2 regions of the Escherichia sp. TC-EC600-tetX4 genome follow, and region 2 is predicted to be linked to the other one. Evidence: predicted binding sites of a transcription regulator. Region 2 holds the regulator's gene; the other holds the start of a gene.

Region 1 (4,019 bases), 210 kb from region 2:
ACCCATAATCCCCAGGCCAATAAAACCAACTTTCATAGTCATATCAATCATCTCTCTTGTTGCGGTGGTGGTTATTTTTTAAAGGTATCAGCCAGTTTCTGAGTGGCAGAGCGGAAGACGCCGAGATCGCTGCCGACAGCCACAAACGTCGCGCCCCATTCCAGATAACGACGCGCATCGGCTTCGACCGGCGCGAGGATACCGCTGGGTTTGCCGTGCGCGCTGGCACGGTTAAAAATGTGCTGAATTGCTTTTTGTACATCCGGGTGTGATGCATTGCCGAGATGGCCTAATGCCGCGGCCAGATCGCTGGGGCCGACGAAGATGCCGTCTACGCCTTCGGTAGCGGCAATGGCATCGACGTTATCTACGCCCTGCTGACTTTCTATCTGGACCAGAATAGTGATGTTCTTGTTCGACTGAGCGAAATAATCCGCCACGGTGCCAAACATATTGGCGCGGTGAGAAACGGAGACGCCGCGAATGCCTTCCGGTGGGTAACGGGTTGATGCCACCGCCAGCTCTGCTTCCTCTTTTGTTTCTACAAAAGGAATCAGGAAGTTATAGAAACCGATATCCAGAAGACGCTTAATAATTACCGGCTCGTTGGTCGGCACTCGCACTACTGGCGCGCTGGCGCTGCCTTTCAAGGCCATTAACTGCGGAATAAACGTGGAGATATCGTTTGGCGCATGTTCGCCATCCAGCACCAGCCAGTCAAACCCAGCCAAACCAAGAACTTCAGTGCTAATCGGGTTAGAGAGTGCTGACCAGCAACCAATTTGTACCTGTTTCGCAGCCAGTGCGGCTTTGAATTTATTCGGGAAAACATCGTTATTCATCGCTTATACCTTTGCTTATTTCTGCAATTCCATACGTTTAATGTCGCCAACTACGAAGAGGTAGCAGACCATCGCCATCAGCGCTGAACATCCCACGAAAACCAGTGCTGCATTGAAGGAGTGCAGTTCACTTACCAGGTAGCCAATCACCAGTGGAGTGACAATGGAGGCAACATTGCCAAAGACGTTAAAGACGCCGCCGCAGAGGCCAACAATCTCTTTCGGCGCGGTGTCAGAAATCACCGGCCAGCCCAGCGCACCAAATCCTTTGCCAAAGAAAGCCAGCGCCATCAGCATGACCACCAGCGTGGTGTTGTTGGTGTAGTTACATAAGATGATGGTGGAAGCCAGCAACATTCCCAGCACAATCGGTAGCTTACGTGCCAGGGTCAGGGATAAACCGCGTTTGATCAGATAATCCGAGAAGACACCTCCCAGCACGCCGCCCGCAAAACCACACAGTGCTGGAATCGAGGCGACCAGACCCACTTTCAGAATCGACATGCCTTTTTCCTGCACCAGATAAATCGGGAACCAGGTGAGGAAGAACCAGGTGATGGTGTTGATAAAATATTGTCCGAAAAATACGCCCAGCATCATGCGGTTAGAGAGCAATTGCTTGATGTAATGCAGTTTGGGTCCGCTTGCTGCCGCACTGCCCGGCTTTTTGTGGTCCATATCGACCACCGCGCCATTTTCAGAGATAAACTTCAGCTCTTCCGCAGACATACGTGGGTGATCTGTCGGGTTATGAATCAACTTGATCCACAGCGCCGTCAGCACAAAACCAATCACCCCCATAACGGTAAAGACGTGCTCCCAGCCCCAGGCGAAAGTCAGCCAGCCAAGCAGCGGCGAAAAGAGCGCCAGCGAGAAATATTGCGCCGAGTTAAAGATGGCGGAGGCAGTACCACGTTCTTTCGTCGGGAACCAGGCGGCGACAATTCGGGCGTTCGCCGGGAATGATGGCGCTTCCGAGAAGCCGAGCATAAAGCGCATAAAGAACATGGAGATCCCTGCCCAGGCCAGCGGGAACATATCAACAAAGCCTTGCAGGAAGGTGAATAGCGACCAGAAAAAGAGGCTGTAGGTGTAAACTTTTTTCGAGCCAAACTTATCAAGCAGCCAGCCGCCGGGGATTTGCATCAGCAAGTAGGCCCAGCCAAAAGCGGAGAAGATGTAACCCATCGAAACCGCACTTAACTGCAACTCTTTTGCCACTTCGGTACCAGCAATAGACAGCGTTGCACGATCGGCGTAGTTAACGGCGGTAACAATAAAAATAATCAGTAATATTAAATAGCGGGTATGCACGCCTTTCTTTTTTTCGTCAACGGTGTCCAGAATCATTTTATTTACCTCGGGTACTTATGCTGATTTTTATTATTATGGGGAAGGTGTTATTTATGAGTTTCATTTATGCCGTAACGACAATGAACTCGGGAATTAGTATAAGCAGCGCGAGAATAATAATCATTGTGCAAATGCTAATTTAATTAATACTATTTAAATATTATTTTGAGCATATGCACATAAGGTTGCGCGCTAAAGCACAGATTTGCGCTTTACCTTACCGGGCGGCACTGCAATCCCTGAAATGATTGACATTGATCACATTTCTGCGTTTAAACTCCTGACATTCTTATTTCACCCAATGAAGTCATTTATTTTTAAATGAGACCAGGTCCTCATTTTAATAACCCCTGGCTGGAGAATATTGCACAATGGCCAACATCGAAATCAGACAAGAAACGCCAACTGCGTTTTATATAAAAGTTCACGACACAGATAATGTGGCAATTATTGTTAATGATAATGGCCTGAAAGCAGGAACGCGTTTTCCGGATGGGCTGGAATTAATTGAACATATTCCCCAGGGGCATAAAGTCGCATTGCTGGACATTCCGGCTAATGGTGAAATTATTCGTTATGGCGAAGTGATTGGTTACGCCGTGCGTGCAATCCCACGCGGAAGCTGGATCGACGAATCAATGGTTGTACTACCGGAAGCGCCGCCGTTACACACGCTGCCACTGGCAACCAAAGTCCCGGAACCCTTACCGCCGCTGGAAGGATACACCTTTGAGGGCTATCGCAATGCCGATGGCAGCGTGGGCACCAAAAACCTGCTCGGTATCACCACCAGCGTCCACTGTGTGGCAGGCGTGGTGGACTATGTAGTAAAAATCATTGAACGCGATCTGCTACCGAAATACCCGAACGTCGATGGCGTGGTGGGGCTGAATCATTTGTACGGTTGTGGCGTGGCGATTAACGCACCGGCGGCAGTTGTACCTATCCGTACCATTCACAATATTTCGCTGAATCCTAACTTTGGCGGCGAAGTAATGGTGATTGGCCTGGGTTGTGAAAAGTTGCAGCCTGAGCGCCTGCTGACTGGAACGGATGATGTGCAAGCTATTCCAGTAGAAAGCGCCAGCATTGTCAGTTTGCAGGATGAAAAGCATGTCGGTTTTCAGTCCATGGTCGAGGATATTTTGCAGATCGCCGAACGCCATCTACAAAAACTGAATCAACGGCAGCGAGAAACCTGCCCGGCTTCAGAACTGGTCGTTGGTATGCAGTGCGGTGGCAGCGATGCGTTTTCTGGTGTAACGGCAAACCCGGCGGTTGGCTATGCGTCTGATCTACTGGTGCGCTGCGGCGCAACGGTGATGTTTTCAGAAGTAACGGAAGTGCGTGACGCGATCCATCTGCTGACACCACGCGCAGTGAACGAAGAGGTCGGCAAACGGCTGCTGGAGGAGATGGAGTGGTACGATAACTATCTCAATATGGGAAAAACCGACCGCAGCGCCAACCCTTCGCCGGGCAACAAGAAAGGCGGTCTGGCAAACGTGGTAGAGAAGGCACTCGGCTCCATTGCTAAATCGGGTAAAAGCGCAATTGTTGAAGTGCTGTCGCCCGGTCAACGCCCGACTAAACGCGGATTAATTTACGCCGCGACGCCAGCCAGCGATTTTGTCTGTGGCACGCAACAGGTGGCTTCGGGTATCACAGTGCAAGTGTTTACGACCGGTCGTGGTACGCCGTACGGCCTGATGGCGGTACCCGTCATTAAAATGGCAACCCGCACCGAGCTGGCGAACCGCTGGTTTGATTTAATGGATATTAATGCGGGCACCATCGCTACCGGCGAAGAAACTATTGAAGAGG
Region 2 (4,019 bases):
CAAAGCGCGCGACGCCGGGCGGCATATCAGCTACTTCGGCCCCGAGGCTAACGACTTCGGCCTGCTGGAACAAACCTTCATTGAATACGGTCAGAGCGGCAAAGGGAAATCTCGCAAATATCTGCATACCTACGACGAAGCCGTACCGTGGAATCAGGTACCGGGGACATTCACCCCCTGGCAACCTTTACCGGAACCCACTGATGTACTGTTTTATGAAGGTTTACACGGCGGCGTAGTCACGCCACAGCATAACGTTGCGCAGCATGTGGACTTACTGGTCGGCGTGGTGCCTATCGTTAACCTTGAGTGGATTCAAAAACTGATCCGCGACACCAGCGAGCGCGGGCACTCACGAGAAGCAGTGATGGACTCAGTAGTGCGTTCAATGGAAGACTATATCAACTACATCACACCGCAGTTTTCCCGCACCCATCTTAACTTCCAGCGCGTTCCCACCGTCGACACTTCAAACCCGTTCGCGGCAAAAGGTATCCCGTCGCTCGATGAAAGCTTTGTGGTGATCCATTTTCGTAATCTGGAAGGGATCGATTTCCCCTGGCTGCTGGCGATGTTGCAAGGCTCATTCATTTCCCACATCAATACGTTAGTGGTACCGGGCGGCAAAATGGGTCTGGCAATGGAATTAATTATGCTGCCGCTGGTGCAACGATTGATGGAAGGAAAGAAAATCGAGTAACTCTGCTATTACGCCGGATAAAATACTATCCGGCTTCACAACGGGATAGTTAAGTCACGCGGCAACCACTTCATACGAGTGAGTAATATTCACCGCTTTTTCCAGCATCAACGCCACTGAACAATATTTCTCGGCAGAGAGATCAACCGCACGCGCAACCGCTGCGTCTTTCAGGTCGCGACCGGTGACGATAAAATGCAGATTAATGTGCGTAAACAGGCGTGGTGCCTCTTCGCGGCGTTCAGAGGTCAATTTTACTTCACAATCGACCACATCCTGACGCCCTTTTTGCAGGATCGAAACCACATCGATGGCACTGCAACCACCCGCCGCCATCAACACCATTTCCATCGGACTTGGTGCTTTATCGCCTGAGTTGCCGTCCATTAAAATCTGATGACCAGAGGCGGATTCGCCCAGAAAAGTTAACCCTTCGACCCACTTCACTCGCGCTTGCATTTTTGCTACTCCACTGCGTCAATTTTCCTGACAGAGTACGCGTACTAACCAAATCGCGCAACGGAAGGCGACCTGGGTCATGCTGAAGCGAGACACCAGGAGACACAAAGCGAAAGCTATGCTAAAACAGTCAGGATGCTACAGTAATACATTGATGTACTGCATGTATGCAAAGGACGTCACATTACCGTGCAGTACAGTTGATAGCCCCTTCCCAGGTAGCGGGAAGCATATTTCGGCAATCCAGAGACAGCGGCGTTATCTGGCTCTGGAGAAAGCTTATAACAGAGGATAACCGCGCATGGTGCTTGGCAAACCGCAAACAGACCCGACTCTCGAATGGTTCTTGTCTCATTGCCACATTCATAAGTACCCATCCAAGAGCACGCTTATTCACCAGGGTGAAAAAGCGGAAACGCTGTACTACATCGTTAAAGGCTCTGTGGCAGTGCTGATCAAAGACGAAGAGGGTAAAGAAATGATCCTCTCCTATCTGAATCAGGGTGATTTTATTGGCGAACTGGGCCTGTTTGAAGAGGGCCAGGAACGTAGCGCATGGGTACGTGCGAAAACCGCCTGTGAAGTGGCTGAAATTTCGTACAAAAAATTTCGCCAATTGATTCAGGTAAACCCGGACATTCTGATGCGTTTGTCTGCACAGATGGCGCGTCGTCTGCAAGTCACTTCAGAGAAAGTGGGCAACCTGGCGTTCCTCGACGTGACGGGCCGCATTGCACAGACTCTGCTGAATCTGGCAAAACAACCAGACGCTATGACTCACCCGGACGGTATGCAAATCAAAATTACCCGTCAGGAAATTGGTCAGATTGTCGGCTGTTCTCGTGAAACCGTGGGACGCATTCTGAAGATGCTGGAAGATCAGAACCTGATCTCCGCACACGGTAAAACCATCGTCGTTTACGGCACTCGTTAATCCCGTCGGAGTGGCGCGTTACCTGGTAGCGCGCCATTTTGTTTCCCCCGATGTGGCGCAGACTGATTTATCACCCCGATATCAACTATGCACTTCGACAAACGCTGGTGCTATGTTTGCCCGTGGCCGTTGGGTTAATGCTTGGCGAATTACGATTCGGTCTGCTCTTCTCCCTCGTTCCTGCCTGTTGCAATATTGCGGGCCTTGATACGCCTCATAAACGTTTTTTCAAACGCTTAATCATTGGTGCGTCGCTGTTTGCCACCTGTAGCTTGCTGACACAGCTACTACTGGCAAAAGATGTTCCCCTGCCCTTTTTGCTGACCGGATTAACGCTGGTACTTGGCGTCACTGCTGAGCTGGGGCCATTGCACGCAAAATTGCTTCCTGCATCGCTGCTCGCCGCCATTTTTACCCTCAGTTTGGCGGGATACATGCCGGTCTGGGAACCGTTGCTCATCTATGCGTTGGGCACTCTCTGGTACGGATTGTTTAACTGGTTTTGGTTCTGGATCTGGCGCGAACAACCGCTGCGCGAGTCACTAAGTCTGCTGTACCGTGAACTGGCAGATTATTGTGAAGCCAAATACAGCCTGCTTACCCAGCACACCGACCCTGAAAAAGCGCTGCCGCCGCTGCTGGTGCGCCAGCAAAAAGCGGTCGATCTAATTACCCAGTGCTATCAGCAAATGCATATGCTTTCCGCGCAAAATAATACTGACTACAAGCGGATGCTGCGTATTTTCCAGGAGGCGCTGGATTTACAGGAACATATTTCGGTCAGTTTGCATCAGCCGGAAGAGGTGCAAAAGCTGGTCGAGCGTAGCCATGCGGAAGAAGTTATCCGCTGGAATGCGCAAACCGTCGCCGCTCGCCTGCGCGTGCTGGCTGATGACATTCTTTACCATCGCCTGCCAACGCGTTTTACGATGGAAAAGCAAATTGGCGCACTGGAAAAAATCGCCCGCCAGCATCCGGATAATCCGGTTGGGCAATTCTGCTACTGGCATTTCAGCCGCATCGCCCGCGTGCTGCGCACCCAAAAACCGCTCTATGCCCGTGACTTACTGGCCGATAAACAGCGGCGAATGCCATTACTTCCGGCGCTGAAAAGTTATCTGTCACTAAAGTCTCCGGCGCTACGCAATGCCGGACGACTCAGTGTGATGTTAAGCGTTGCCAGCCTGATGGGCACCGCGCTGCATCTGCCGAAGTCGTACTGGATCCTGATGACGGTATTGCTGGTGACACAAAATGGCTATGGCGCAACCCGTCTGAGGATTGTGAATCGCTCCGTGGGAACCGTGGTCGGGTTAATCATTGCGGGCGTGGCGCTGCACTTTAAAATTCCCGAAGGTTACACCCTGACGTTGATGCTGATTACCACCCTCGCCAGCTACCTGATATTGCGCAAAAACTACGGCTGGGCGACGGTCGGTTTTACTATTACCGCAGTGTATACCCTGCAACTATTGTGGTTGAACGGCGAGCAATACATCCTTCCGCGTCTTATCGATACCATTATTGGTTGTTTAATTGCTTTCGGCGGTACTGTCTGGCTGTGGCCGCAGTGGCAGAGCGGGTTATTGCGTAAAAACGCCCATGATGCTTTAGAAGCCTATCAGGAAGCGATTCGCTTGATTCTTAGCGAGGATCCGCAACCTACGCCACTGGCCTGGCAGCGAATGCGGGTAAATCAGGCACATAACACTCTGTATAACTCATTGAATCAGGCGATGCAGGAACCGGCGTTTAACAGCCATTATCTGGCAGATATGAAACTGTGGGTAACGCACAGCCAGTTTATTGTTGAGCATATTAATGCCATGACCACGCTGGCGCGGGAACACCGGGCATTGCCACCTGAACTGGCACAAGAGTATTTACAGTCTTGTGAAATCGCCATTCAGCGTTGTCAGCAGCGAC

Evidence for each region. Region 2 encodes CRP, which controls carbon source genes, mostly activating them, when cyclic AMP is high. Its sites were predicted from a motif close to ATGTGANNNNNNTCACAT; they were not measured.
Region 1: the regulator CRP is predicted to act here: its motif matches at 2,442-2,459, upstream of garD (galactarate dehydratase).

What each region holds. Positions count from the first base shown of each region.
Region 1 is NZ_CP079924.1:609,035-613,053, reverse strand. It holds gene garR (2-hydroxy-3-oxopropionate reductase) at 1-42, opposite strand, end outside; gene garL (2-dehydro-3-deoxyglucarate aldolase) at 72-842, opposite strand; gene garP (galactarate/glucarate/glycerate transporter GarP) at 858-2,192, opposite strand; gene garD (galactarate dehydratase) at 2,567-4,019, shown strand, end outside.
Region 2 is NZ_CP079924.1:395,054-399,072, reverse strand. It holds gene KXD89_RS01810 (phosphoribulokinase) at 1-700, shown strand, start outside; gene KXD89_RS01805 (OsmC family protein) at 755-1,159, opposite strand; gene crp (cAMP-activated global transcriptional regulator CRP) at 1,461-2,093, shown strand; gene KXD89_RS01795 (YccS/YhfK family putative transporter) at 2,144-4,019, shown strand, end outside.